3 regions of the Peribacillus sp. FSL K6-1552 genome follow, and region 3 is predicted to be linked to each of the others. Evidence: riboswitches for the same ligand, from Rfam matches in the RefSeq annotation. Region 3 holds a riboswitch; each other region holds the start of a gene.
What was found. A riboswitch is a leader RNA that binds a small molecule or an ion and turns the genes downstream of it on or off. The one in region 3 is predicted to bind cyclic di-AMP.
Positions count from the first base shown of each region.

Region 1: another riboswitch for cyclic di-AMP. It lies ahead of NST21_RS01425 (cation:dicarboxylate symporter family transporter); the one in region 3 lies ahead of NST21_RS05000 (APC family permease).
Region 2: another riboswitch for cyclic di-AMP. It lies ahead of NST21_RS23995 (TrkH family potassium uptake protein); the one in region 3 lies ahead of NST21_RS05000 (APC family permease).

Region 1 covers NZ_JBBOST010000001.1:278,858-289,263, forward strand. The annotation lists gene NST21_RS01405 (efflux RND transporter permease subunit) at 1-640, opposite strand, end outside; gene NST21_RS01410 (TetR/AcrR family transcriptional regulator) at 832-1,710, shown strand; gene NST21_RS01415 (hypothetical protein) at 2,386-3,048, shown strand; gene NST21_RS01420 (efflux RND transporter periplasmic adaptor subunit) at 3,063-4,322, shown strand; cyclic di-AMP (ydaO/yuaA leader) riboswitch at 4,532-4,678, shown strand; gene NST21_RS01425 (cation:dicarboxylate symporter family transporter) at 4,851-6,113, shown strand; gene NST21_RS01430 (class I SAM-dependent methyltransferase) at 6,176-6,916, opposite strand; gene NST21_RS01435 (hypothetical protein) at 7,160-7,942, shown strand; gene NST21_RS01440 (D-alanine--D-alanine ligase) at 8,347-9,429, shown strand; gene NST21_RS01445 (UDP-N-acetylmuramoyl-tripeptide--D-alanyl-D-alanine ligase) at 9,590-10,406, shown strand, end outside.
Region 2 covers NZ_JBBOST010000001.1:5,006,144-5,016,549, reverse strand. The annotation lists gene NST21_RS24000 (potassium channel family protein) at 1-587, opposite strand, end outside; gene NST21_RS23995 (TrkH family potassium uptake protein) at 611-1,957, opposite strand; cyclic di-AMP (ydaO/yuaA leader) riboswitch at 2,300-2,442, opposite strand; gene NST21_RS23990 (hypothetical protein) at 2,765-2,965, shown strand; gene NST21_RS23985 (GntR family transcriptional regulator) at 3,631-4,281, opposite strand; gene NST21_RS23980 (RraA family protein) at 4,515-5,195, shown strand; gene NST21_RS23975 (MFS transporter) at 5,300-6,616, shown strand; gene NST21_RS23970 (aminotransferase A) at 6,662-7,843, shown strand; gene NST21_RS23965 (M20/M25/M40 family metallo-hydrolase) at 7,869-9,545, shown strand; gene NST21_RS23960 (amino acid permease) at 9,831-10,406, shown strand, end outside.
Region 3 covers NZ_JBBOST010000001.1:1,037,822-1,048,227, reverse strand. The annotation lists gene NST21_RS05030 (bile acid:sodium symporter family protein) at 1-805, shown strand, start outside; gene NST21_RS05025 (acyl-CoA dehydrogenase family protein) at 826-2,010, opposite strand; gene sfnG (dimethylsulfone monooxygenase SfnG) at 2,420-3,499, shown strand; gene NST21_RS05015 (NADPH-dependent FMN reductase) at 3,676-4,221, shown strand; gene NST21_RS05010 (SDR family oxidoreductase) at 4,454-5,239, opposite strand; gene NST21_RS05005 (RhaT/GlcU family sugar-proton symporter) at 5,255-6,109, opposite strand; gene NST21_RS05000 (APC family permease) at 6,478-8,304, opposite strand; cyclic di-AMP (ydaO/yuaA leader) riboswitch at 8,456-8,598, opposite strand; gene NST21_RS04995 (bacitracin ABC transporter ATP-binding protein) at 8,756-8,896, shown strand; gene NST21_RS04990 (cytochrome P450) at 9,325-10,406, shown strand, end outside.

The DNA of each region.
Region 1 (10,406 bases), 760 kb from region 3:
GCATTGTTACATTAGCAGCTTGGATGACTTTTTTTACGGTCTCTTCATCTAGCCCGTATTGAGCCATCTTTTCTTGATTGAATTCAAGGCTACCCTCATTTACCTGTTGTCCTGAAATTGTTACGGAAGTCACTCCGTCAATTCCTTCAAGTTTAGGGACTAACACCTCTTCGACATTTTTTGTTAGGGCAGGTAAATCCGAATCTTTATCTGTTATACTGAGTGCTACAACAGGAAAAGCGTTTAACTCTAGTTTAGATACGCTGGGGCTATCAACCCCCTCAGGTAGTTCTAATTTTTCTAATGCTTCTTTCACTTCTTTTACTGCATCGTCCATATCCGTATCATAGTCATATTGTAATTGGATTGAAGAAACATTAGCCATAGAAGAAGAACTAACTAATTCAACTCCTGATAAGTTTGTGACTTTTTGTTCAATTTGATCTGTAAGTTTATTGGCTACTTCTTCAGGTGCAGCACCAGGGTATACCGTGGAAATGCTTATTAAAGGAGTAGAGATGTTTGGAATGGTCTCTTGCTTCATGTTTAAACCGGAATATAGACCTGCTGCAACGATGATAATTGTCAGCAACCAGATTGCCAGTTTGTTTTTCAAAGAAAATTTAATGATTGAATTCAAACTTTTACCCTCCATACTTTATATTGTGACTAGTCGGTCATAAACTCAAATATATAGTATATAGATTATGAATGCAATAAATAATATTCAGTTGGTGTAACGTTGTGATTTCAAGGGTTTTGAGATACAATGTGGAAGAAATGACTCACTGGTCATCTAGGGGACAATATTTAAGAGATAGGATGAATTTGATGAATGAAAAGCATAAAATAATTATAGATAAGTCCGTAGAGATTTTCGCAGAGAAAGGTTATCATGCTACTTCCGTTCAGGAAATTACTGAAAAGTGTGGGATAGCCAAGGGATCCTTTTATAATTATTTTAAATCGAAGGAAGAGTTGCTTGTTTCAATTTTCAAATATTATTATGGTGCATTAACGGACTCGTTGCTTGATATTGAGTTAGATGATTCTTTATCCAGTAAAGAGAAATTTTTGATGCAAATCATTGTACAAATAGAGCATGTGACAGGAAATACCAACTTAATTCGAATGATGATGCAGGAACAAATGGTTCATATCAGTAAAGAGCTAGATAGGTTTTTACACTATATCCATGAAGAGGGCTTAGTTTGGTTCAAACGTAAAATAGTAGAATTGTATCCAGAAATACCGACAAACTTCCTGCCAGATTGTACTATTATGTTAGACGCACTTTTCAAAGGTTATATCGGAATTTTATTCAGAAACAGACATTCATTTGAAGTGGAGAGGCTGCCTATCTTCATTTTAAATCGGATGGATTCCATTATAAAAGGTCTACATAAAACGGACGATCCTTTATTGAAAGAATTCCCTTTAATTGAATGTTCCATACAAAAAGTGAGCCCTAAAGAGGAAATTAATTCAATCATTCGCCAGGTATTGGAAGTAGGAAAACATAAAGAAGAGGGGTTAGAGACAAGTAAAAATGTTGAAGCGTTAAAAGCAATTCAAGAGGAATTCTCTAAAGTTAGACCAAATGGCATAATATTAGAAGGACTTTTATTATTTTTAGAAAAAAACGAAAAACGAAATACCATGTGTTCTAAGCTTATCATTTTAATGAAAGATTATTTGACAAAAAATTAAAGATTTTTCTGAAGAGGCATACTGCCTCTTCTTTTATTTAAACCTTTTTCTAAATACCTCCTATATAAATTTCTTCTCATGATTATGATTAAATTTCAAAATTGATTATTAGGAAAGAGTAGGAAGAAGGTAACTTTTTATATGAGATTGAGGTCAGAAAAGGAAAAAGGGAATGTTAATTTATAATAAAAATTATGGAAATGATAAGTTTGAAAGAAGTCTAGAAGCTTAATTAAATAGCAAGTTTCGTCGATTGATGTAGGGAAGACTATGATGGTTTTGGTCCAGAAGAGTTTTATAGGCCCGAGTTTAATGCATTTCCCCATGGTCAGTCCAGGCGCTGGGTTTTTTAACGTGCCATCGTCGCAAATTCAAGCTTTCCTAATCTGAAAATCCTAACTCAGTCAGGGTTGAAGAATGTGAAGGCGGAGCATCTGAATATTGAAACAAAGGTGCCGTTTGAGGTAGATAAGTATGGAGGGAATTATAGCAAATCGCCAATGCGAATCAACGTCATTAAGCATCATCTTTCTATATTAACTCCAAATTAGGGAGAGAAAGTATTATTTAATATTAATGTGTTTTTTTTGTTTTATTCATTCCTTATTTCTGCAATTGTTTCCAAAATAAGATAAAATATAGAGTGATATTTCATTTATTGCAGGAGGAACACATATGGTGTACCAGGTCAGATTGTTAAAGGGCATTTTAGAGCCTCGTAGGAGTCGTTATCAGCTGCAAAATGCAGAAGCAGTCACACGACTTGGATGGAAATTACTATTATTATATTTTCTTAGTTTCATAGTTTTTGCTGTGGAAGGATATTTTGGCGTTGGATCGGAATCGTTTTCCAAAGAAATTGCGAAGATGGATGCTAGTGAATTTGAAGTGGGAAAGTTGTTGATAGTAGGCGGCAATATAATAGCGGGTCTATTTTACCCTACCATATACTTATTTTTATCATCTCTATTCTTTTGGATTGTTATAGATATCCCATACATAAAATTAGTAATCGTTCAAATGATTATTTTTGGTTTGCAATTATTAGAAAAGGTGTTTCTAATCCCTATATTAGTATTAATGGATATCGGAAACGATGCAAATCCTTTTTCATTGGGAGTTATCAGTCAGTACTTTCTCAGAAGTGATTACTTTATTCACTTTTTCAGTGAAATCACCATTTTTCAATTTCTGATTATTGCTCTGCAATATTTCTATTTAAAGGAATTTTCAGAACGGAATAATTATTTGGTGCTTTTAATGATTGTTCTATTCTATCTGGCCACGTGGTTTGTTAAAGCCTTTTTAGCGTACATCCAAGTGGGCGTATTTGTATAAGGTGGGTGAAAACAATGAAAAAATGGAAAATTGCAGCCGTATCAGTGGCATCTGCTGCATTAATAACCGTTAATTTTTACCTGATCGAGAAAAAAGAAAGCAAAGTGGAACGAACTGTTTTTGCTGAAAACTGGACAAAGGTAAAAAAAGATACAATTACGGATACTTTTCAAACAAAAGGGGTAATTAAACCTGTAGAAGAGTATGATATCTATTTCGATACCAAGAAAAATGATTTTCAGAAATTCCTTGTAAAAGAGGGAGATGAGGTAACGGCTGGATCTTCGTTGTTTGAATATACTACACCCGAACTGGATGCTCTCAAAGGAAATCTAGAAGCGGAAAAAACTGCCGCTGAGGGTGAAATTGTGGGGATTAATGATTACATTGATAAGTTGAAAGCTTATCAAGGAAGTTTGACAAGTAATTCTAATAAAGCAGTAATCGATAATTCGATAGAAAAGAGCTTAAATATTGATATAACAACTACCTCTTCAGACTTGATTGAAAGTAATATTGAGCAAGAAATGTACAAGCTGGAACTTGAAATAAACCGCTTGGAAGAAAAGGTTGTTATGCTGGATGCTCAATTAAGTTCAATTGAGGAGCAAAAAGGCGCGGTTGAGACGGCGAGTGAGGCTGATGGTGTTGTGAAAAATATCAATAAAAACCTGAATAATCCCATTATATCCATTGTTTCAACAAATGTGGCAATTGAAGGGGATTTCTCCGAAGAGGAGATGAAAAAAGCTGAAGTGGGCATGACTATAAAGGCAAGTTCCCCTGATTTAAAAAAGGCGTTGAACGGAACAATAGGTCGTATACATTCTTATCCAGCGGAGGAGCCATCACTAAAAAAAGATAACAGATTTCCATTTCAGGCAATGATTGAACCGGGAGATGAAGTAACTAAACCTTTGTTGGTAGGGTCAAAAGTCAATCTTACTGTAATAACCAATGAGAAAGCGGGTGTACCCTCTATCCCTGTAGAGGCAGTACATCATAAAAAACAGCCGCATGTCTACAAATTGACTAAAAAAGGCTATGTGGATAAACACTATATTATAAAAGGGCTTAAAGCAGAAGGAAAGCAAGAACTCATAAAGGGACCGGCGGTAGGTGATGTCATCCTAATAGAACCGAATAGGATTGTGAAAAATCATTCTTATTTTGTTACTCCAATTCAGTTTGAGAAGGTGAAATCTGCTAGTTATAAAAAATTCACCACTCGGGAAAAAGTGAGGTATATATTACTGGGAATGTTAGAAAAATAATCCATTTTTCATTATTCAAGAGAGGGGACATATCAATCAGTTTTATTGTTATTTATATATCCATATAACAAAATTAAGCAAAATAGAGAATGTGTTATTATAGGTAAAATGGTCACTAATACAGAATATTCAGACATTTGCAAAGGTTTTTTCTTAAAGGGACAAGAAAAAATATTTACAGAATAACATTTTTAGTATAATATTTTATTATTAAGTATTCGCTTAATCTTTTACAAGAACGGGGGACCCATTTTTGCGGATTTTTTTCGCTAGGGGTGAATTCAGAAATGAAAGGGCTTTTGTGTTTCCAATTCCTAACCCGACAGCTAACCTCGTCAGCGTCTTTAAGGGAACATGTGTGAATATTCACGCCTATAGGAAATCGACACATGAAGTGTCTTTTTTTTCGGCGTAAAGATAGAGTTTTTCAATAAAAGAAAAATTACTTTCTTTCTATTAGTATCTTGTTTCCCTTACCGAGACAAAATGTTTTTGCATCAAAGACTTTATGGAAGGTGAGGAAAGTAAATGAAGAAATTTAAATTAAGTTTAGCTAGCCAAATTTTTATTGGTTTAATTCTAGGGATTATTGTTGGTGCCATTTTTTATGGTAATGAGACGGCCCAAAACTTTTTACAGCCATTCGGAGACATTTTCCTACGAATGATTAAAATGATTGTTGTACCAATCATTGTGTCAAGTCTTATCGTTGCAGTTGCAGGTGTAGGTGATTTAAAATCAGTAGGTAAACTTGGAGCTAAATCAATATCATACTTTGTGGTGGTAACTATGATAGCGATTGTTGTTGGTCTAGTTTCCGCGAATATTATCCAGCCTGGTGTTGGTGTAAATATGGACAAGCTAGAACAAACTGATATTTCTACCTATGTTGATACAGCCGAAACTAAGCAACATGAATCTTTTGTAGATACAATTGTTCACATTGTACCATCCAATCCAATTAAAGCTATGGTAGAAGGCGATATGCTAGCGATCATTTTCTTCTCTGTTTTGTTTGGACTTAGTATTGCGGCTATCGGTGAAAAAGGTAAACCTGTATTCCGTTTCTTCCAAGGTTCAGCAGAAGGAATGTTCTACTTAACTAATATGGTCATGAAATTTGCTCCTATTGGGGTATTCGCACTTATCGGTGTGACCATCTCCAAGTTCGGTTTGGAATCTTTAATTCCATTAGGTAAGTTAGCGCTTTCTGTATACGGAACAATGATTTTCTTTGTAATTGTCGTTTTAGGCCTTATTGCAAAATTTGTAGGTTTCAATATCTTTACGTTAATTAAGCTTCTTAAAGAAGAATTAATTCTCGCGTTCTCGACAGCAAGTTCAGAGGCAGTTCTTCCGAGAATCATGGAAAAAATGGAAAAAGCGGGATGCCCGAAACATATTGCTACGTTTGTTATTCCGACAGGATACTCATTTAACCTTGATGGTTCTACATTATATCAAGCGTTAGCAGCTATCTTCATCGCTCAAATGTATGGGATTGATTTAAGCGCTTATGAACAAATTACACTAATGTTAGTGTTAATGATCACATCTAAGGGGATTGCAGGTGTACCTGGTGTATCTTTCGTAGTTCTTTTAGCAACATTAGGAACAGTTGGTATTCCAATTGAAGGTTTAGCATTTATTGCTGGTATTGACCGTATTCTTGATATGGGCCGTACAGTAGTAAACGTTATTGGTAATTCACTTGCGGCAATCGTTATCTCAAAATGGGAAGGTCAATTCAACCCTCCTGCCAATAATGAAAAACTAGAACAAGTTTCTTAATATAAAAAACCAGAGTGATATGTCACTCTGGTTTTTTTTTGTGAATTTTAAAAAACTAATTCTTATTTAACAATCCAGAAGCGGCAATCTGATGAGAAAGTGATGACATCATCGCTTTCATGGAATAATTCACTTCGGTAAAAACTTTCTAGGACAGTAAAACCTGCTTCATTGAGACAGTCAAAGACTTCCCGTTGATTAGGTATATGAAGAAAGGTATCTTTTTGTAGGGTCTTTCCAGAGGTGAAAATATCACCAAACTCATATAGCCGGTCATCCTGTTTACCTTCACACCAAATCATTTCTTCCTGCTCCCAAAAATTCAGGTAATTTTCATTTTTGTCACGGTCATGGGTGGTAAAAATGAAAATGCCATCAGGTACTAAAACACGGTTAATTTCTTTTAAAGCTAGAATGCGGTTTTTTCGTTGAGGGATTTGCATTAAACCATTAAAGGTGAAGATTGCTTTATCGAATGATGAGTTATTGAAAGGAAGGTCTGTGACGTCGCCAAGGATAAAAGGTATATCTAGGTTTTCTTCACGTGATATTTTCCGGGCTTCTTGTAGCATGGCAGGAGTTAAGTCGAACCCGGTTATCTTATGGAAACCTTGTCTATATAAGGAAAAGGTGGTTCTTCCTGTACCACAACCGATATCAAGGATTTTGTCATCTTGGGAAAAATATTTCTCGAATGCATACTTTTCAGATTGCCACAGGCCTATCTTTTTCGTTGCATCGGCATAAAGGGGAGCGGCTTCATGAAAAGAATTAATGATAAAACCTTTATCAATTTTATCCATCGTCATTCCTCCAAACCTTTATTTTTACTATAATATGGTTATTTATTTTTGTCGAGCTTGGATCTATCTTATTTAAATTAAAGGCTGAACTTTTTACATGGTAAGAAATAAAGGCATATATCTTTCACTATGATGTCATAAATGCAGGTGTGGATTTACATTCTTAATTATATAACCTTCGTGAAATCCAAAAAGTTTGATAAAATAACACTAATGATTGAAAGGATCGGAGGGGATAAGGTTATGAAAAATGAAAGTAATGATATTTTATATATGCATATGCAGGCTTCCGAACGGTTTGTCCTTTTTAACGGTCTTACTTTTCAAGAGTTTGCCTTCTCACTGCCATATACCTTGAATTCCATCTTATTATTGAAACATCAATTCGATGGTGGGGAATATAATTTGAATGTTCTGCTTGAAAGCGTATCATCTGAAGATATTTCTAAACTCCTTAAAGAGAATGTTCGAGGGTATGGGGATTTCTGTTGGATCGATTTTGAAGAGGCAGACGGATTAGATGAATTAGAGGGGAGGGAAATATCGGAACTTTTATATTTAGGGCATACGAAAAATCATTTGGAGCCTCCTTTTTTTCGTAAACTGAATAATCAGTTCGTGTATCTTGCTCAGGATGACGGCTGGTTTAATAAAATTTATTTTCGTTCTCTTTCGACATATTATAATATGTTAGGGAGTCTAATTCCATTGAAGCTGGAGCCGTTAAAAGTGGAAAGAAATTGGTTGAGGATCAGAAAGAAAAAAGAATTAACTGCTATTCCCATAGATATCATTACTGCCTTGGCCCCTATTCTGGCAGAGGGTCTCATTTTTTCATTCAGGCATGTTAAGTACTCAAGGACTAAGATTGAGGTTCCGGCATGGGTTGTGGGGGATTATTTAAACATGGATGAGATGTATGACGACTTTTCTGATAGAAAAATAAAAGAACCTGATGTCTTTATCACCTTTCATCGAAAGGAAAAAGTATGGGAGAGTGTTATAAAAAGCAACTCATTCTCATAATCCCTCGAAAGTTGACTGGGGTTACATAGAAGGAATTTTTTGCACCCTTGATATATATGAGGTTTTTAGGTGTAAAAATTACTATCCCATGCATAAAGTAATTAATGGTCTATATTATCATTGGAAAACCACCAATGATAGAAGTTTCACTTTTCCCCGCATCAACAGGCTGTAAAGGTAATAAAAAAGGGGGAAATTCGGGTCAACAGCCTGTAAATGCCCGATTGGTTCCGACGCACAGGATGTGCTAGCGCAGGAGTTGCCACAGGACGTGGCGAATTTAGCCTGCGATCTCACTAAGGTAATCATTGGAAAACCACCAATGATAGAAGTTTCACTTTATCCGTTTTAGTGTAAAATGATACAATGAACAAGGTTAATAGAATATTGGAGGGTAATAACTCATGAAAACTAAACTTGGTTTGCTTTATGGTGGGAAATCTGCGGAGCATGATGTTTCTATGCAGACGGCTTTAGCGGTCATTAAAGCTCTCGATTTAGCAAAGTTTGATATATATCCGATTTACATAACAAAAGATGGTTCTTGGATAAATGGACCGAAGTTAACAGGACCTGCTGAGAGTGTGGAGGCTCTAACTTTTACAACTGAAAGATCGATCTCTCCTCTTGCTATACAAGCTCATTCAACGGATGAAAATAGTGGGTCTACGGGATATGATGTCATTTTCCCACTCCTTCACGGACCGAATGGGGAAGATGGAACCGTACAAGGGATGCTTGAGCTATTGAATCTTCCTTATGTAGGGAATGGAGTTCTAGCTTCATCTGCTGGAATGGATAAGGTAATCATGAAAAATATTTTTGCTCAGGCTGGTCTTCCGCAAGTGAAGTACACTTGGTTTATCCGCTCTGAGTGGGAGAAAAATACTGAAAGCTCCATTAATAAGGTGGCAGAAGAGTTAGGGTACCCATGCTTCGTTAAACCGGCTAATTTAGGTTCAAGTGTCGGTATCAGCAAATGTAATGATGCAGACGAATTAGAAAAAGCAGTTGCAGAAGCATTTCAATTTGACCGAAAGATAATCATCGAAGAAGGAGTCATTGCTCGTGAAGTTGAGTTTGGTATTCTTGGTAATGATGACCCTTCTTGTTCAGTAGCAGGAGAAATTATTCCTAAGAAAGACTTTGCCTTCTATGATTATTCAGCAAAATATGTTGACGGTAATTCAGCGATGGTCATTCCAGCGGAGATAAAGGAAAGTGAATATGCAGCTTTATCTGAAATGGCTATAACGGCCTTTAAGTCATTAGACTGTTCTGGACTGGTTCGAGCTGATTTCTTTTTAACAAAAGAAGGAAAAATCTATATTAATGAAGTTAATACAATGCCAGGATTTACTCCATTCAGTATGTTCCCGTTATTGTGGAAGCACACAGGCATTGACTATCCAGCGTTAATTGAAACACTTGTGAAGCTTGCCTTGGAGCGTCATGAAGAAAAACAGAAAATCAAATATACAGTCTAAACATCAGAGAATTTATTAGTAATTATAATAATCCATCAAAGGTGATTTATGTAATGGATTCAATTCAGCAGGAGTCGGGGTATCATACCGGTTTCTGCTTAGTTTGTTTAATGGAAAAAGAGAGAGCAGTTAACGGTTCGATGAATGTAGGAGGAACGAAATGATAAAGAGAACGTTAAAACAAGTATATGAAATGGTAGGTGGATTGAATGATATTATTCCATTTCAGTCCAAAGGAATTCATGGAGTAACTATTGATTCAAGAACAGTTAAGGAAGGATGTTTGTTCATTCCGTTAAAGGGTGAGCAGGTTGATGGCCATCAATATGTCAAGCAGGCATTAGCGCAAGGAGCGGCGGCTTCTTTTTGGCAACGAGATATTCCGAATCCTCCCAAAGATTTACCGATTATCATTGTCGAAGATACCGAAATAGCACTCCAGCAATTAGCGCGCTCTTATCGTCAGCAATTGAATATTAAAGTCATTGGGATAACGGGAAGCAATGGTAAAACAACTACAAAAGATATGACGGCTGCCCTGCTAGCTACCACCTATAAAGTTCATAAAACCAATGGTAACTTCAATAATCATCTTGGTCTGCCGCTGACGGTGCTTTCTATGGATGAGGATACGGAAGTGGCTGTTTTGGAAATGGGGATGAGTAGCCGTGGTGAAATCGAGTTTTTATCCAAAATGGCAAGACCTGATGTAGCCGTTATTACCAACATCGGTGAATCACACTTATTGGATTTAGGTTCACGTGAAGAGATTGCCAATGCAAAGCTAGAAATTGTTGAAGGATTGGCAGAAGACGGAACACTGATTTACCATGGTGATGAACCTTTGCTGCGTAACCGGATTAAAACTGAATTTCCTGAATTAAGGGTAGTATCTTTTGGGCGTACTGAACAAAATGATTTATTTCCAAAAACGATTACGCAAGGGACAGACAACACCTCGTTTACAATCACAAATG
Region 2 (10,406 bases), 4.0 Mb from region 3:
ATATTCTGATCAGGTGACGGAGCTATGATAATTTCTCCATTACTCACGATGGCAATAACACTGATATTATACTTCGCACGTAAATCAAGCTCTCTGAGACTTTTTCCTGTCATGCTTATGGGTATAATGATTTCCTCGATATTGTATTCTTTTGAGAGTTCTATATAGTTCAGCATGTTGGGTGATAGGAGTTGATTAGCGACCCGTTCACCCATATCTCTTTCAGGGTAGATAACCCAGTCAGCACCAACTTTAGCGAGCACTTGACCGTGATGTTTATTTAGAGCTTTTGCTATTACCTTTTTCACTCCTAGTTCCTTTAAAAGCAATGTAGTTAAAATGCTTGACTGCATATCATTTCCGATGGCTACGATGACACAATCAAAATTACGGATACCAATGGATTTTAGTGCCTCTTCTTCGGTAGTATCAGCCATAACTGCATGAGTTACACTTAATTCTGCATTCTCGACTCTTTCCTCGCTTACATCAATACCCAAGACTTCTTGACCGGCTGTATATAATCTATGAGCTACACTCGTTCCGAATCTTCCTAAACCGATAACGGCATATTGTCGTTTTCCCATCTTTAACACTCCCTCATTAATGATTAACCAATCATGATTTTGCCTTTTGGACGGCGGAATGGATCTGGTTTACGTCTCATTGCGATAGCAAAAGCAAAAGTCAAAGGTCCAACCCGGCCCGCAAACATTGTGAAAATTATGAGCATCCGACCAATGGGGGATAATTCAGGGGTTAATCCCATTGAGAGACCCACGGTAGCAAATGCTGAAGTGGCTTCAAATAAAACCGTCAAGAAATCACTTCCGGTTTCTGTAATAGTCAGCAGAATGGTGATGGTTGAAACGATAAATATCCCGATAGAGGTAACGGATAATGCTTTAAATATCGTTTCATTCACAATGCGGTGCCGAAACAATACCACATCTTCTTTTCCTTTAATCTGTGACCAAACCGTTCCAATCAGCGTCGCTAATGTGGTGGTTTTAATCCCACCGCCAGTCGATCCCGGTGAAGCCCCAACAAACATCAAGAAAATGATCAGCAGCAATGTGGGTTGTGTTAAATCAGGGATATTCAATGTATTAGAACCTGCTGTCCTCGGAGTAACGGATTGAAACAAAGAAGCCAACGTTTTCCCCATGAAAGATAAAGGCTGCAATGTTTTGGCATTTCCAAATTCAAATATAAAGATTAAAATGGCCCCTCCAATTGTAAGGATTAAGCTAGCCATCAGTACAACCTTCGTATGTACAGACAAACGATGGGTATCACGGTATTCGTAAATTTCATTCATCACGATAAATCCTATTCCGCCTAATGTGATCAGGGAAGCGACTGTAAGGGTTACGAAAGGATCTGATGCATAAGGAGTCAAGCTCCTAAACCCTCCCATTAAGTCAAAGCCCGCATTATTGAAATTGGAAATCGAATGAAAAAGGCCGTAATAGATTGCTCTGCCTATTGGCATGTCAAAAGAAAAGCGAATCGATAGTATAACGGCACCTGAAATTTCAATAATGGCAGTGTAAATTAAAATCCTTTTTACTAACTTAACTACACCTGCCATAGATAAATTATTTAAAGACTCCTGCAAGATTAGCCGGCCTTTTAAAGAAATTCTTTTGCCTAATAAGAAAAAGAAAAGCGTCGCAAATGACATAAACCCCAAGCCGCCTATTTGAATGAGTGATAAAATGACCAACTCTCCAAATGTTGTAAAAGTGGTTCCCGTATCTACTACGACAAGCCCTGTTACACATGTAGCAGAGGTTGAGGTAAATAAAGCATTTAGAAAAGAAAGACCATTCCCATTTTCAGTGGAAATCGGCAGGGTTAATAAATAGGCTCCAACAAGTATCAGGAAGGCAAAGCCAAGTACAAGAATTTTTGGCGGATCTAACAAATCTTTTGCTTTTATCAAATTGATCATCCTTACCCTGTTAATGAATTAGCAACCTACTAACAAACGTAATATATCCACAGATAACTAACCATTATCCAGTGATAGGGTTAGTATTTCGCTCGTACTGCATTCCATTCGTCATCCATCTAGATAAACAATCAATAGACCAAGTTCCTTTTGCTATACATGCGTCCATTCTGCACAAGCCCTTTTATTTGTGAAAAAGGTATTCATTATCCTTAATCAAGCTTAGGTAATTCTCTTTGGAAAATCCTTTTTTAAAGCATAATAAAAAGACCTACATAACATCTGGCTGCTATTTTGTCACAAAAAAGCAAACAAAAAAGCCCCTGAAATAGGCGGTCTTATGACCTCCTTCGCTTTAGCCGACGAAGTTAGCTGACGGGTAGGATGGCGAAAGAGCTGATCTCATCCTTTCTGCAAGGCAGAATTAACCCCAAATGATTGGTTCCTCCGTACTCAATTTACTTGAGTTTAGGCCGAAATGCATTAAATTGATAAACGTATTCTACTCCCATCATTTACTAGTTGTAAACCCCTAAATTGTAAAAAAATATTGCTAGAACAAAACAGAAAATTTACGTTTTTTTTACATATTAAAAACTTATTGACAAAAATTAGTTGGGACATTATGATAGGTTCGATAAATTTGAAAATTTTATACATCTTTTCATGAAGCATATGTCATTGCGAATCTATGTTTCTAATATATATATATGGTATTTCCTTTTGGAATTAGATACAGAAAATCTCAAAGTTCATTGCATTCGTATTTTGAAATTTTAATACATTATATAAAAAAGGCGGGCAAGTATGGAGAAGACGTTTAATAGATATGTTGTTAACGCTACAGGTAAAGGTGGACAGACGTATTTAACTCAATGCCAGGATAAAGATGCACTAAGGAAATGGATAGCCGATCATGAGGATCAAATAATAATGAATGAGTTAAGGATAACAGATAAGAAAAAGAATCCATTGATAAATTTTTTTTTCAAAGGTAATATCATCTGAATCCATAGGTCCTTATTAACTGGATCATGCGAATAATTGAACATTAAAAGATAGTAGAGGGTCAAGCATATTGAATAATAATTCACTCATTATGTCCTTTTGCAGTATTTCAACTATTTAAATTCCTGCGTTAATCAGGCAATCTGAAACTTAACATCCATATTGCGTTATATTTTCAAACTCATTTATATTGAATGAGTTTTTTTGTGTGTATATTAAATATTGGGATGGAAATATTCAAAAAAGCTTAAAAGAGTTTGATGTAATAGAAAGTGTTTTCGAAAATGGCTCTAAAGGAAACGAGTGAAAAATCCTGGAAGACCGAAAACCGATGAGGAAAAAGTTATGCCTTATATCATATGGATCAAAGGATATTTCTGCATTCGTTCGGATAGTTGGTTTATGCAAACTTACCATGAAAATGTAATGCAATATATGAGGAAGTTAGAGTATATGTCAGTATTATTCAAAAAAGTCCACACCTATTATAGGTGTGGACTTTTTGAATATTACTTTGCAGAGTAATGAGTTACTTACAGTAATATTTTTGATAAACAACTTCAAATTGTAAATAGTGTTGTTGTCTTGTTAGAGAATGACAGAAGAAGTCAGTCCTTTTTGGGGATTTTTTAGACTAGCATCACTCAACACTTTTGCAGTACTGTTCATGAATCCAGGAGAGTTTTTCTGCCATATTGTAAGTGTTCTTCAATATGTCGAACTACTTCTTCCATGTTGCCTTTTTCCAGGGCCTCTACAATTAATACGTGTTCATCATATGTTTGCTTTAGGCGATCTATTTTTTTCTTTAATACTTCTTTTCCATAAAATTTCAGTTTTTCTCTAATGCTTTTAAACATCTCTAACATTTGTTCATTTTTATTAAATTCCATTATTCTAAGATGGAACCTCATATCGTATTCAAGTGCTGAATAGGAATCCTCATTTTTTATATACTCGTATTGCTGATTTAAGATGTCATATAGTTCTTCGACTTGGTGTTTTTCAATACTTTGTGAAAGCTTACGTAACGCAAATGTTTCAAGTGCAATTCGTATTTCATACACTTCATTAACTTGTTTTACAGAAATATCACATATATAGATACCTTGCTTTGGATGGATGCGTACCAATCCATCGTGTTCTAAACGCTGAAGGGCTGACCGAATAGGAGTCCTGCTCATTTCTAACAGTTCACTAAGATCCCCCTCTTTAACAAATTCTCCTGGCGATAACTCTCCGTTCATAAGTAGTTTCTTAATCATCTCATAAGCTCGATCTTTTAAAAATAGTCGTTTGGGTTGGTGTATGCTCATTTTATCTATCCTTTTAAAAAGTATTAATACTACATAATAGTATATAAAAAGTAATCAACAATTAATTTCTTTAACTTACTATAGTCTAACATATAAATCACGCATTTAAATTCAGAATAGATTGACTAATGAGTTTATCTGTTGTATACATATAATATACAACATGAATACAACAAGTCGTGAGAGGTATAAGTAATTGATATGATAGCGTTTACATGGAAAGGATGAATGTAATGATAACGGTAAATTCTATAACTCGAAGACCAAAACTTGAAGAAGTAAAGCAATTGGGAAATATTTCACCAAGTGATTATGGGCATCATTTGAATTTCCAATTAATCAGTACTAAGAAAATCAAGCCTTTATTCCCGATTGAAAACACATTTGCTGGTCCGGCAGTGACGGTCCGAATCCCTCCAAATGACGGTCTATTAGTTTATAAGGCACTGGATTTAGTACAGCCTGGTGACGTAGTTGTGATTGATATGAACGAAGAAGAGCGTTTTGCATGTTGGGGAGAAATTACGACAAGAGTTGCAATGGAAAAAGGAGCCATTGCGGCGATCATTAACGGGCCAGTTACCGACACGAAAATAATTAACAACTTGCAATTCACCGTGTTTTCTTACGCAATTTCACCTTTAACTACCAAAGTCTATAGTATTGATGGCGACGTAAACGTACCGGTATCCATTTCAGGATGCATCATTAACCCTGGGGATATTATTGTTGGAAGTAATGATGGCCTGTTAGTTGTTCCACAAGAAGAAACATTAAGTTTTATTGAAATCGGCAAAAAGGAAGAAGAAGAAGATGAAAAACGACGTCAAGAGTTGCAAGAGTTAGGTGTTGAAAAATACCTTCGTCGTTTCGATCCTCTTTGGGAAAATATGTTAAATAATAATCAGAGTTAATCGATTTACTAAAAATACTTATTTCTTCTCACCTAGGCTCCCAACATAATCCTGTTTTATACTTTTTTCAGTTATCAATTCTTATAAAGGAAGTGGATAAAAAGATGAAACAAGGGAAAATCGAAAAACAGGTAGAATTAATCGCCGAATCTCCAGGCAAGGAAAGAAAAATTGGATTACGTTGGGGAATGGGTTTGATCTTTTTTATTATAGGTTTGATAGCGTACATGGACCGAGCCAATCTATCTGTTGTCGCTAAACCGATGATGGATGCTCTAAATATGAACAAAGTTGAATTTGGACTTTTGTCTTCCCTCTTTTACGCAGGATATTGCATTGCTCAAATTCCAGGTGGGATGCTAGCAGAAAAATTCGGGTCAAGGAAGATCATTATAATAGCGATTACTTGGTGGTCTGCATTTACAGCACTTACAGCGGCCTCTACGTCTTACGTTGTATTATGCATTGTAAGGTTTTTATTTGGAGTTGGAGAGGGTCCAATGTATCCAGCCAACGCTGTCTTCAATTCATACTGGTTCCAAAAACATGAAAAGGGACGAGCAGCAAGTGCATTATTAGCTGGTTCTTTCTTCGGACCTGTTATAGCACCAGGAGTTTCAGTGGCTATCTTGCTGCTTTTTGGATGGCAAGGCGTTTTCTATAGTTTCGCTATTCTCGGCATTGGGATTGGATTAATTTGGTATATCGTAGGGCGTGATAAACCAGAACTTCATCCTTGGATTTCTGAAAAAGAAAAAGTGCTTATTTGTGAAAACCGAAGCATCACCGGAACAGTAAAAAAGGCTGCCCCGTGGAAACTGTATCTAAGAAACATCCAATTTTGGGCAGTTGGAATTCAATACTTTGTCGTCATCTATATGAACACCTTCTTTTTAACATGGTTACCTACTTATTTAATGGAAGCACGAAATTTCTCATTAAAAGAAATGGGGGTAGCGGCAAGTTTCCCTTGGCTGGCTATTTGCTTCACTGTTCTAGCTGGAGGCGCCCTATCGGATATCATCTTACAAAGAACAAACTCGCGAATGAAGGCTCGAGGTAGTCTAGCCTTGATCGGATTCATTTTTTTCATTATCGGATTGTATTTCGCTGCATACTCCACAAGTCCTTGGATGAACGTTGTCTGGTTGACACTAGCACTTGGCGCTCTTGGGCTTCCAATCGTTACTTCTTGGGCAACTGCAAACGATTTAGGTCAAGAATACGCAGGATCTGTCAGTGGTTGGATGAACCTTTGGGGAAGCATTGGAGGAATAACGTCTCCGATTATCTGCGGATGGTTTGCGCAGGAAATGGGTTGGAATACAACCCTTTTAATCAACATCATCCCTATCGGACTTGCTATTTTCTTATGGTTTCTCATCAAACCTGATCGTCCATTAATTCCGGCTGAAAATTAGAAACACCATGTAAGATCAAAATTAATAAAAAAGGTGATAGGACAAATGGAAAATTCGATAAATAAAAGCGTCTCAACCATCAAGATTCCCGGCATACGGACATTTTCCAATATGGTTATCCAATATACCGATGCGATCAATCTTACCCTTGGTCAGCCAGATTTCCCAACACCTGAACATATAAAAGAAGCTGCAATAACAGCGATCAGACAAGACCATACAGCCTATACACATAACGCGGGCCTATTGAGCCTACGGAAGGCTGCTGCAGATTATGTATTACAAAAGTACAATCTCACTTACAATCCTGAGGATGAAATCATTGTAACAAACGGTGCATCTGAAGCTATTGACAGTGCGTTCCGAACCATTTTACAAGCAGGGGATGAAGTTATTCTTCCCTCTCCAATTTATCCTGGATACGAACCGTTAATTACATTATGCGGCGCAGTTCCGGTTTACGTTGATACGTCAAAAAATTCTTTTAAAATGAATGCTGAAATGATTAAGAATAAACTAACGGAACGAACACGCTGCATTGTTCTTTGCTCACCTTCAAATCCTACCGGAAGGATGTTAAGTGAAAAAGAAATTGTTGAAATTGCTAATGTAATTAGAAATAAAAACATCTTTGTTGTTTCAGATGAAATCTACAGTGAACTGTCTTATGATAAAAAACATTTTTCAATTGCCTCTGTTCCAGGTATGAGGGAGAAAACTATCGTCATTAACGGACTTGCAAAATCCCATTCTATGACAGGTTGGAGAATTGGATTTACTTTTTCGCCTTCCTATTTATCTAGCCAAATGTTAAAAGTCCATCTTTATAATTCAGTATGTGCCAGCACAATTAGCCAATATGCGGCAATCGAAGCTTTAACCCAAGGGAAGGATGATCCGAGCCAGATGGTTGAAGAGTATCGCAAAAGAAGAGAGTACATCTGCAAACGGCTCACCGACATGGGATTAGATGTGGTCAAACCAGATGGTGCCTTTTACGTTTTCCCTTCTATAAAAAGTACAAAGATGAAATCGTTTGATTTTGCGCTGAAGCTGCTCCAAGAGACAAGTGTTGCAGTTGTTCCTGGCGATGCGTTTTCAGAGTTTGGAGAAGGGTACGTAAGGATTTCTTATGCGGCTTCTATTGAAACGCTTGAAGAAGGATTAAACCGAATGGAGCAATTTGTCCATTCAATAAAGTGTAAGTCGTTAGCAACTAATAAATAAAAATTTTTTTAAGGAGATAACAATCATGTACAACAAAATTTACAACATGACAATGCCTGAAAAGGTAGAAACGCTTACACGTGCTCTTGTAAGTATTAACAGCATAAACGGAACAATTGGCGAGGTGAAAGTAGCTAACTTTGTAAAAGAAACTCTTCTAGGCTTTCCGTATTTTCAACAAAACCCATCTCAAGTATGGGAACAGCCGGTTCCAAACGATCTACTAGGTCGGAAAAATATTTTTGCTTTAGTCAAAGGGAAAACAGAGACAAAAGATACAATTATTTACCATTCGCATTTAGATACGGTTGGAATTGAAGATTATAGCAACATGAAAAAAGATGCGATGAATCCCGATGCGTTAGAGGATTTTTTCAAAATGTATGCATTTGACAAAGATGTACAAAAAGATGCTCAATCAGGAGAGTGGCTGTTTGGAAGAGGGTCCGTAGATATGCAAAGCGGGATCGCAGTACACATTGCCAATGTTCTCCACTTTTCCGAACATCCCGAAGAATTAACGGGTAATATTCTGTTAATGGTGAACCCTGATGAAGAGAGCCAGCATAAGGGAGTGATATCTGCCATTGCTGAGTTGAATCGATTGAAAGAGGAGCAAGGATTGTCTTATACGGTAGCCATTAATGATGACTTTATTACTCCTTTATATGATAATGACCCTCACCGCTATATTTATACGGGAGCAGCAGGAAAGCTTCTGCCGAGTTTCTATATTTATGGTCGGGAGGCCCACGTAGGTGACACGTTATCCGGTATTGATCCAAACTTTATTGCGGCTGAGATAACGCGCCGTGTCCATAATAACCTGGATCTAGCCGAAAATATTGACGGTGAATTGGTTCTCCCACCTTCTTGTTTGTATCAACGCGATACAAAAGATTTTTACAATGTTCAAACCGCTACTAGTAGCTACCTCTATTTTAACTACTTTGTTTATAAAGCGACGACGAAAGAAGTCATGGATAAGTTAACTGCTGTTGCAGTTGAGGCTTGCAGGGAAACAGAACATGTTCTATTCAAGCATTACAACGATTTTCTCATGCGCACAGGGTTGCCACCGAAAACACTATCCTGGAATATTGGAGTAACGAGTTTGGCCGATTATGTGGATGAGTTGAAAAAGATGGGGATTAATACAGCGGAAATAATGAAGAAAGTGTTTAATGAGAATGATAATTTAGAGCCAAGAATGCTTTGCTTCAAAATTGTCGAAGCATTACAAGAACTTGATCCGAATAAAAAGCCGCGGGTCATCATCTTTTTCGCGCCACCTTATCTTCCACACAACTATTTAAATCAAGATAATGAGAGGGACGCTAATCTGGAAAAAGCGCTAAAAGAAGTATTAGATGAGGTAGCAAAAGAAACCGACGAAAAGTTTGCACTGAAAAAGTTCTTCCCCTATTTGGCAGATGGCAGCTTTTTATCATTGCACGAAACCGACGAGGACATCCTGTCGTTATTGAATAATTTTCCAGAATGGGAGTCTATTTATCCTTTGCCTATAAAGGACATTCGTAATCTTAATATCCCGTCTATCAATATCGGTGTATATGGAAAAGACGCTCATAAATGGACAGAACGGGTTTATAAACCTTATACTTTTGGCGTTTTACCCGGACTTTTAAGAAATGTAACGCTTAAGTTATTTAAAAAAAATGAGGCGATTTTAAGCAAGTAGACCCGGTAATGTAATAGCTTCAGAGATTGGAGGGAGAAAGAAGCTTTTATTCTTTCCAATCTTCCCTGAAAATTTGATGTTTATTAAGCATGTGTGTTTTTTAAACAGCTATCGAATTATTTAAAATAGAAGGGGCTAAAAGTTTGTGCAGTTTACTATATTTCGAGGCTTTTGCAAAAGTAGAAAAAAACTACTTTCCTAGAAATGTTTAAGAAAGAAGGTATTAATCTTCCTAATATTCGAAATGTTTGGTTTTATTAATGATATAAGAAAGAGTGATAAAAAATGGGAATGATACACAAGGAAAACGATGAATTAAAACGAACGATGAAAAGCAGACATTTGTTCATGATTGCACTTGGTGGTGTCATTGGAACTGGATTATTTCTCGGTTCAGGATTTACAATTAGTCAGGCGGGACCCGGGGGAGCCGTTCTTGCTTATGTACTAGGTGGGTTTCTTATGTATCTTGTTATGCTTTGTCTCGGTGAATTAACAGTAGCTATGCCAAATTCGGGCTCTTTTCAAGCATATGCTACGAAATATATTAGTCCTTCTACCGGATTTACGATTGGCTGGCTTTACTGGTTAAGTTGGGCGAATACGATTGGATTAGAATTTACATCTGCAGGTATTCTTATGCAGCGTTGGTTTCCGGAAGTTCCTGTTTGGATTTGGTGTATGGTATTTGGAATTATCGTATTCTCAATCAATGCATTGTCCACTCGTAGCTTTGCAGAAACAGAATTTTGGTTTTCTAGCATTAAGGTGACAGCTATTGTTCTCTTTATTATCCTTGGGGGGGCAGCTATGTTTGGTTTCCTTAACTTAAAAGGTGATGAATCTGCCCCATTTTTTTCG
Region 3 (10,406 bases):
GCAACGGGTAGTCACACACCCTTTACCTGTTTTCATCGTTTTGATCATCCTGCACGTACTTATGCCAATATGGGCCTGGGCCCTTGGCCATTTAGTTTTTCGTGGGGATGCCTTCACGATTACGGGTTTAGTCTTATCAGTTATCATTCCAACAGGTATCACCAGTATGATTTGGGTATCCATTTATAAAGGAAATGCCGTACTTGCTCTAACCATTATCCTAATCGACACCCTGCTCTCTCCTTTCATCGTTCCTTATAGTGTTACCCTTTTCGGAGGCGGCTCAATCGAAATGGATATGTGGTCAATGGTGAAAGGGTTAATCGGAATGGTCGTTCTTCCGTCCATGCTGGCAATGTTCTTGAATCAGACTACGAAAGGCAAGGTAAAAACAAGTCTATCCCCCCGCTTAGCTCCTTTTTCCAAACTAAGCGTAGGAATTGTCGTAATATTGAACAGTTCAAAAATTGCACCCTATTTAACTCATTTCGACAAAAAATTAATAATCATGACCTTCTTGGTATTGTTTATAGCCGCTTCAGGCTATGCTCTTTCTTGGATAATTGGTAAATTATTAAAATGGGAAAAGGAAGACGTCATTACCTTAACTTTTACCGGCGGGATGCGGAACATCAGTGCTGGAGCTGTTCTTGCGACCACCTATTTCCCGGCTGCCGTTGCGGTTCCTGTAGTACTTGGAATGCTGTTTCAACAGATGCTCGCTTCCTTTTTCGGATATTCATTAGATAAGTATTACCATCGACGTTTTTCAAAGATTAAATCGGATGGTTTTTTTAAAACTTGAGATAATTCATGCTTACTTCGTTAGGAATAAGGTGTGATTTCAGGCACCTTAGAATTGAGGGCCCAATTGCCGATATCCCGAATTTTATATTCAATCGGATCATGCAATGTATGGGTTCTTATATTCCTCCAAAATCGATCATACTGATACCTAGCCGAGGTAGCTCTTGCACCCATTACATCAAACATACGATTCGTTACCTCTAATGCCGTTTTCGCTACGGAAACCTTCGCTGTTGCAATCGTGATTCCGCACTCTCCCCGTTCCTGCTCAGTTAGTGTCCACTCTTTTCCCCATACATACTGCAGGCCATCTGCAGCATTTTGAGCCAGTGCAGCTGAAGCTTTTAATTGAACGAATAATTCTCCATAATGGCGAATGGTATAGGGATCGCTGGTTGCATCTTCTACATTAGACGTCAACCAAGGACGGGTCACATTTTTTGTATAGTTCTTTGCTTCCTCAAAGGCTCCTTCCGCAACTCCTAGCATCACATGAACCAAAATTGTTTGGGCAATATGTGTCCTTAGTGTAGGAAACAAACCTTGGAGGTCTTGTTCATAATGATCAAGCACCTCTTCATTTTTCAGTAACACTTCATTAAAAATAACAGTCCCGCTGTCTGTTTGGCGCTGTCCAAAACTATCCCAATCATCCTGTATAATAATTCCTTTTCGATTAGTTGGAATAACAGCAATAACAGGGCGATCAAAACCTGTGCTCTTAGCAGAAATCAATAAGCGGGCAGAATCCATGGCCCCTGAACAAAAGCTTTTTTTCCCACTCAATATCCATTGTGAGTTTTCTTTCTTCAATAGCAAATTTTCATCCCTCGGATTAAAGGCATTTCCCCAGAACAAATTTTTTTCGGCCGTTTCCTTATATAACTTCTCTTTCTGAAATGGAGATCCGAATAAGTGGACAGATGTCAAACATAAGAAATGATATCCGAATAAATGTGCGATCGATCCATCCACTTTTGCCAGTTCACGTGTTAATTGTAAAACTGTTTTCCAATCTTCCCCTTTCCCTCCTAGGGATTTTGGAATCATAAGCGAAAGCAAACCACTTTCACGAAGTAAGTCACGCTCAAATTTTGCCGTTCCTCCTCGTTTATCTCGCTCAATTGCTGTTTTAGCAAATTCCTTCGCTAATGAGGAAGCTATCTCAAGATAATCAGCCTTATTTTCTTTCGCTATTTTCATTAATTGAGTCCTCCTTAATTCGTCTTTATTTCTCAAAAATAATAAAGAGACTCCCCTCTCAAGATATATTCCACCTTGAATTGGGAGCCTCTAGTGACCTAGTCGGCTATTAAATTATCAGAATCTTCGTTTTAATATTAAATCTTATTAAACACATTAGTCAAGTAATGGTTAAGAATGGTTTTTTATAAAGGGTACAAATCCGCCTCTCAATGCTCACTTGACAGGTAGGCTTAATGTATATTAAACTTTCTCACAAAGGTGTACGTACTTAAAAAAACAAAAAATGCTGACTGGTTTACCAGAGGCTCTTGTCGAATTCTTCTTTTTTGAAGGCTGACAAGAGCCTTTCTTTATGAAAAATTGCTTTTTAGATAAGGGTATTCCCGAAAAACAGGAGGTAATATTAATGAGTTTACAATTTGCATATTGGGCACCAAATGTAAGTGGAGGTCTGGTTATTTCGGATATTCCCCAAAGAACAGGTTGGACGTATGACGCGAATAAACGATATGCACAAATGGCCGAAAATCTTGGATTTGATTATGTTTTACTACAAACTAGATTCTTTGCAAGCTATGGGGCTGAGAATCAATTAGAAGCTGCTACGCTTGCTTCTGCATTGGCAAGTGTGACAAATAAAATTAATATCATTACCGCCGTTCTTCCTGGACTGTGGCACCCAGGTGTCGTAGCCAAAATTATCTCAACAATCGATCATATCAGCAATGGACGTGCTTCCATAAATATCGTTAGTGGATGGTTTAAAGGCGAGTTTACTGGTTATGGAGAACCATGGTTAGATCATGATGAACGTTATCGGCGTTCTGAAGAGTTTATACAAGTACTACGGAATTTATGGACAAAGGAAGCGACTACTTTTAAGGGTGATTTTTACCGAACAAATGAAGCACCCCTAAAACCCAAACCGATTAACCCTCCCAAAATATTTCAAGGTGGCAACTCTATTGCCGCAAGAGAAATGGCAGGACGAGTGTCTGATGTTTATTTTATAAATGGAAACACACTAGAGAAATTAAAAGAACAAATAAACCATGTACGATCACTGGCTCGCTCGAATGGAAGAGAGATTCAGATTGGTGTTAATGGTTTTGTGATTGTCCGTGATACAGAAGAAAAAGCAAAACAAGTTTTAACAGATATTGTTTTACATGCAGATCAAAAGGCTGTCGAAGGATTTAAAAGCCAAGTGAAATTTGCAGGTCAAGCTTCTTCACAAGGTGAAGGAATGTGGCAAAACTCAACATTCGAGGATCTCATTCAATACAACGACGGATTTAAAACCGGGTTAATTGGGACTGCCGAGCAAGTTGCGGACCGCATCATTGAATTAAAAAAAATCGGAGTGGATATCATCTTAACAGGATTCCTGCACTACGAAGAAGATTTACAAGTCTTCGGGGAGAAGATAATTCCTCTCGTAAGGCAAAAGGAAGCAAAGGTAAAAGAAGAAATTGCTACTATATAGCTAATAGCAAAGAATGCAACACTGATTTAAAGTGGTCACAATACTCCGAAGTAGTACAAGTATTTGAGTTTTCATAAGCATCCTTTTTCCCTTTCAATAAAATAACAATTATAATATCAAAGTGGAACAAATTAACACGAATGGAAAATACAAATAAATACTCGGAGGTAATGAAGATGAAAGTTGTTGCAATTGTAGGGAGTATTCGTAAAGAATCTTATAACCTAAAGCTTGCTAAATTTATTCAAACTCGATATCAAGAACGGTTTGAACTTGAAATCTTAAACGTTCGGGATTTGCCTTTTTATGACCAAGATATCGAAAACGACCCTCCTGTAGTGGTAAAAGAATTTAAAAGCAAAGTGGCCAATGCAGATGCAGTCTTGTGGGTAACTCCTGAATACAATGGAACGATTCCAGGCGTATTAGGCAATGTTATCGATTGGTTATCACGTGTAGATAAAGTCATGATTGGTAAACCATCATGGATCATGGGTGCGTCCATGGGACATTTAGGAACGGTTAAAGCCCAATTACATTTGCGTGAAATTCTATTTGCTCTAGGGATCTCCTCTCCTCTGCTTCCTGGAAATGAAGTGTATGTTGGAGCAGTTCATGAAAAAATCGATAAAGAAGGTACTCTTACTCATGAACCGACTGTTCAGTTTTTAGATACGGTCGTTGATAACTTCATTACCTGGTTTAATCATCATAATCGTTAATTTAGTAAAAACCCCAGTAGGAATGATCCTACTGGGATTTTTTATGCGTCAAACCTATTCATTAAACTACCTACGCCTAGTATAAGTTGTGAGACAGATTCACTCTTTTAGCTGAACTAATTGCCTACTAAATCCTCTACCCTATTAAAGAAGAGCAGACTAACGAGGAAGTAAGTCCATGATAAAACCTATTAAAACCATTATTAAGAAGTGTATGATTCAAGAGATGCCTTCATCCTCTTCCCGCTTGAAATGAAGGGTATTTCGTCATGCCCCCATCAGCAAATAGGGTGATGCCCGTAACATAACTAGACTCCGAAGATGCCAGCCATACGGCAACCGCAGCGATTTCTTCGGGCTTTCCAATGTACCCCATCGGAATCATACTTTCAAGATCCTTTTTCTTTTCAGGATCTTCAAGCTTGTCGGCATTTATTGGTGTGGCTATTGCACCAGGACCAATGCTATTTACACGAATCCCTTTTGGCGCATATTCTAACGCCAAAGTTTCCGTAAGCAACTTCACACCACCCTTGCTTGCCGCGTAGTGAACAAATAAAGGCCAAGGAATTTTCTCATGTACACTGGACATGTTTATCACATTTCCTTTAATGTTGTTTTCTACAAAATACTTGATGGCTTCACGGCAACCTAAAAAATTACCAGTTAAATTGGTATCAATCACCCGGTTCCAGTCGCTTAAGGGCATCTCATGAGAAGGAACTGGATTTTCTATTCCTGCATTATTAATGAAAATGTCTAGTTTTCCAAATTCCTTTATGGCTGATTGCACAAGATTAATGACATCTTCTTCAACGGTGACATCACCTTTTACTGCAATAGCCTCCCCATCAGTTTTTTTGATTTCTTCTAACACACTATCTGCTTCCTCTAATTTAGTACGGTAATTAACCACGACCTTTGCCTTTTCCTGAGCAAAGCGAATTGCCATTGCTTTTCCTAAACCAGTAGATGAACCAGTTATCACAACGACCTTGCCTTCTAAATCTGTATACATTCTATCATCCTCCAATTAGCTTTTTGCGAGGCCGAGCATAACCCCAGCTATAATAATCAAGATAATTCCAATAACGATTCCAATTAATTGGCGCTTTGTTTTCTTCTCACGTAAAATGATGATCCCGCCGAGAGTTGAGATGACTATGCCCATTTGAGATAGGGAAAAACTCGTAGCGACTCCCACACGAGGCTGTGATATAAATAAAAACATGTTTCCTGCTGCCCATATTAATCCAGGAATGATATTGCGAATTGCATACTTATTAAACGGCTTATGTTTAAACGTTAATAATAAGCCACCTACCACCATCCCGATTGCTTGAGGAAACAATGCTGACCAGCCATTAACATCAAAAAGACGTGCAACAACCACATAAACTAAATAACCAAATGTTGAGATGAGTAGAATAACGATTCCCTTTTTCAAGTTTCCCGATTTACTCTCTTTTGATTCTTTATCTTCCAGTGAGGTCAACACGATTCCAATGATAATAAATACTAAAGCCAGTACGCCTAAAATAACCGCTTTCCGTGTAGACCATTCGTGAAAAACAATGACTCCAAATAAAGTAGTAGAAATTAGCTGTAATCCCGTTGAAATCGGCATTGTTTTAGAAACACCCATTAAATCAATGCTTTTGAGCTGATTAGCTTGTCCAACAGCCCAAAAAAGTCCTGAAACAAACCCCACACCAAAAACTAGAGGTGACAACTTGATATCCGCGAAAAAATAAACCCCAATAGAAAAAATCAAAGCCCCAATCGTTGTACCGAGCGTTTGACTATAGGGACCACCACCAAGTTTCACATTAAATAAAACGATACTTCCCCAGAATAGTGCCGGTAAGAGAGCTAATAATATATCCATCTTCAACCCCCACATATGTATATTCGAAACATAAAATCAGGAAATTAATTTTATTTTGTCTTTTTTTAATATGTTCTCATTAAGGAAATTGAGCCATGGTAATTTTATCAATGAAAACTTCTTAGAGGGTTACTGGATTTTGATCATCTAATAACCATTTAATCTAATGAATGATAATGATGAACTCAAAAGGATAGACAAATTCAGCTTCAGAAAAATTGTCCAACATAAAAAGGATTGCCAGCGGCAACCCTTTTTTCTCAATATAGAGCGTAAATTGAAGAAAGAGCAAACCCAGTTAAGGTTTGCTCTTTCGGTAGAGAATACAGCAAAGTAAGACTGTCTATGAAATCACTTTTTATATATTTTTATTTCTTCAAATGATAAGGTACAGTCGTAACAACTACATTCCTTCTATAAAGCAAGTAGGCCTTAATCAGTAAACTTGATTGGTTATGAAGAATATTGTGCCAGCCTTTCTTCGGAATAAATTGAGGGATTATTACCGTAACTTTATAGTTGGATTCCCTCGCTTTATGTTCAACCGTATCTACAAATTTAGTTAATGGCTGTATGATACTCCTGTAATAAGAGTTTAGTGTCACAAGTCTAACATCTGGTTGCCACTTCTTCCATTTTTCTTCGAATTTTTTTTCATCTTCTCTTTCAAAAGAAACATAAACGGCAATAACCTGATGTGCTGAAAGAGATTTAGCATAATTTAAGGAGTTCTCAACCACATGAGTTATACCAGCCACAGGTACAATAATGATATTCCCTTCTATTGGTAAGATAGGCTCACAAGTTGTAATCCTAAGTTGGTCACCAACTGCTTCATAATGCTTTCTAATTCGATGAAAAATAACAATGATGATAGGTAAAAAAATCAAAACAGGCCAAACCTGAGTAAATTTTGTTAAAAAGAATATCATCGTGACGATAAAGCTAATAAGGGCACCAATTGAATTAATGGTTAACTTCATCATCCATCCTTTTGGCTTTTCGCGAATCCATTTAACAATCATCCCGGTCTGGGACAACGTAAATGGAATAAATACCCCTACCGCATAAAGGGGAATAAGATTTTCTGTATGTCCTCCAAATGCAATTATTAAGATGATTGATGCAAGTCCTAGTATGATAATTCCATTGGAATATCCTAATCGGTCTCCTCTAATTGTAAACGCCCTAGGTATGAATTTATCCTTTGCAAGATTTACCGCAAGCAAAGGGAAAGCAGAATAGCCAGTGTTGGCAGCAAGTATTAATATTAATGCTGTCGTACCTTGGATAAAGTAATACATAAAATTGCGTCCAAATATCTCTTCAGCAATTTGTGAAACAACAGTTACCTCTGCGCTAGGAACAATGCTTAAATAATAGGCTAAGAATACAATACCCGTAAATAACACAGCAAGTAAAGAACCCATAGCTATTAATGTTTTTGCAGCATTATTAGGCGCTGGATTTTTAAAGTTTGGAATCGCATTGGAAATCGCTTCAACTCCTGTTAATGCAGAGCTACCTGATGCAAAAGCTCTTAGAAGTATAAATAAACTGATCCCTGCTACTGGTGTTCCGATTGATGCATGTAAGTCAGGGGAAACTTCACCAGTCAAAATTTTGTATACACCTACACCAATCAGAATGAATAACGCTAAAACGAATAGATACACTGGATAGGCTAATACGGAAGCCGACTCTGTTACCCCTCTTAGGTTAAGGATGGTAAGAAGAATTACAAAAATTATAGCAATAATCACATTATATGAATGTAGGCTGGGAAAAGCAGATGTGATGGCATCTGTACCCGCAGAAACACTTACAGCCACAGTTAGGATATAGTCGACTAACAAAGATCCTCCAGCTATCAACCCAGGATTCACACCCAAATTGTTTTTTGAAACCACGTATGCTCCCCCGCCATGAGGATAAGCAAAGATAATTTGTCTATAGGACAAAATTAAAGCCATTAACAGAATCAATACACCAATGGCGATAGGAATGGAATACCAAAATGCTGCGGCACCCACTGTAATTAAAACAATTAAAATTTGTTCCGGGCCATATGCAACGGAAGACAAAGCATCAGAAGATAATATGGCCAAAGCTTTTGTTTTGTTAAGCTTTTGGTCACCTAATGCAGTAGATTTTAGAGGCCGACCTATTAAGAACCTCTTTATAGAAGATAACACTAAGAATCACCGCCATTTTTCAAATTAAGTTTATTTTGCCCAGTTATATGAAAAAAACTTCACGAAAAAAACAAGAATAAAATAGAAAAATGCCCACAAGTCATAGTTAAATAGACCTGCAGACATCATTTTTTTGTCTCACAAGCTCCACCTTCCTTCTCATATAACGCTTACGAGGTTAGCTGTCGGATTCGGACCTTTGAGTAGCCCTACCTAGAAAGGATTCACCCCTTGGATTGAAAACAATCCTAATAACGGTTCCCCCGTACCATAAGGTTTCAGCGATTTAGAAATATGAAACTGTTGATTATCATACTCCCGTGATTCGGAAAAGTAAATGAAAATTTTGCAAACAATAAGAATAATTTTTTCTTAGAGAGGTTATGTTGTTAACAAATACTTCATTAGTGATTAAGACACATTAGTACCAAGAAAGGAGAGAACAGAATACATGCCCCAAAAAACTGATAACCCAATCATATCTGATGAGTTTTTAGATCAAGTGGCTAAAGAAATTAACGAACAATATGGTGGTCCTGCAAAGGAAAAAAATGATCAGCACCATAATAGAAATAGGGAAGAAAGAAGCTGAATACTTCTCTCATTTATTAACAAAAGGAAATTCCTTTCTGAATATCTCCCCAAGAAAACTCTGGATTTCTCCCACCCAGAGTTTTTTACACTAGACACCTTTAATTCCTCACCTGTTTATAACCAGTAAATTAGGAACTACCATTAGTACTTCTCTCCTCTTTGTGGTTTCTTATCAGCTCAAAATACCTCTCACGATTTGTTATTTTCTATACTCAACTTATAAAGAAAACTTTATTTTTAGTTGAGTAAGAATGGAAATCTAGTAATCTCCCCTCACCCTTTAGGACTCATATATTCATTCATTCATTATGATTAACTAATTAAAAATTATGTGCTCTTTCTTTTAACAACTTGTCCAAACCAATATAGCTTATTCTCATAGAATGATTACAAGAAATTATTATTACCGAAAGGAGAAAAACAACATTGAGTGATACTGATGAAGTTTTATATGATTCTCCAATGGTCCCAAATGGAAAACTAATTTCTGGCCATACAAAGGAGTTTCAAAAAGATGTACTTGGCTTTCTTACCCGTTTATCAAAAGAATATGGAGACGTTGCAAAATTCCGTTTTGGACCTTTCCAAAATGTTTACCTCATTTCAAATCCGGATCTAATAAAGCAGATACTTGTAACGAAACAAAAATCCTTCGTCAAATCTAAGGACAGCAATGCTATAAAACCACTCGTTGGTGATGAAGGACTTCTTACAAGCGAAAAAGACGTTCACAGGCGCCAGAGAAGGCTTATTCAACCCTCCTTCAAAAGGTCCCATATTAGCAATTATGCCCAGGATATGATTGATATAACAATGGACTATATTTCAACTTGGGAAAATGAGAAAGAACGGATTATTACGAAAGATATGATGAATATCGCCCTGGGGATAATAAGCAAGACCATGTTCAGCATGGATTTCAAAGATGGGTATGATGTGGTCGGAGAACCGATGGAAGCAGCCTTGAGAATTTCCGTCAAAAGGATGAGAACACTTCTTCAATTACCCTTATGGGTTCCAACTAAAAGCAACCGTGAATATAAAAAAGCGATACAAAGACTTGATAAAGTGATTTATAGCATTATCGAAAAACGTAGGGAAGATGCAGAAAGACATGAAGATATGCTTGGAATTTTAATGGAGGCTCGAGATGATGAGGACGGCTTAGGTATGTCAAACCAGCAGGTACGCGATGAACTAATGACCATCTTCATTGCCGGTCACGAAACGACGGCAAATGCGCTTTCCTGGGCCATATACTTTCTTTCACAGAATCCAGAAGTGGAAACTAAACTTTTCAATGAAATAGATAGAGTAATAGGCAACCGTACTCCTACGCCTGACGATTTCATGAAATTAACATACACACAAAATATTATCAGGGAATCACTTCGCATATACCCGCCAGTCTATATCATTTCACGGGAAGCGGAGGAGGATGTGGAAATAGGTGGGCATCATTTTAAAAAAGGCGATATGTTTTTGCTAAGTCCATATGTGATGCAGCA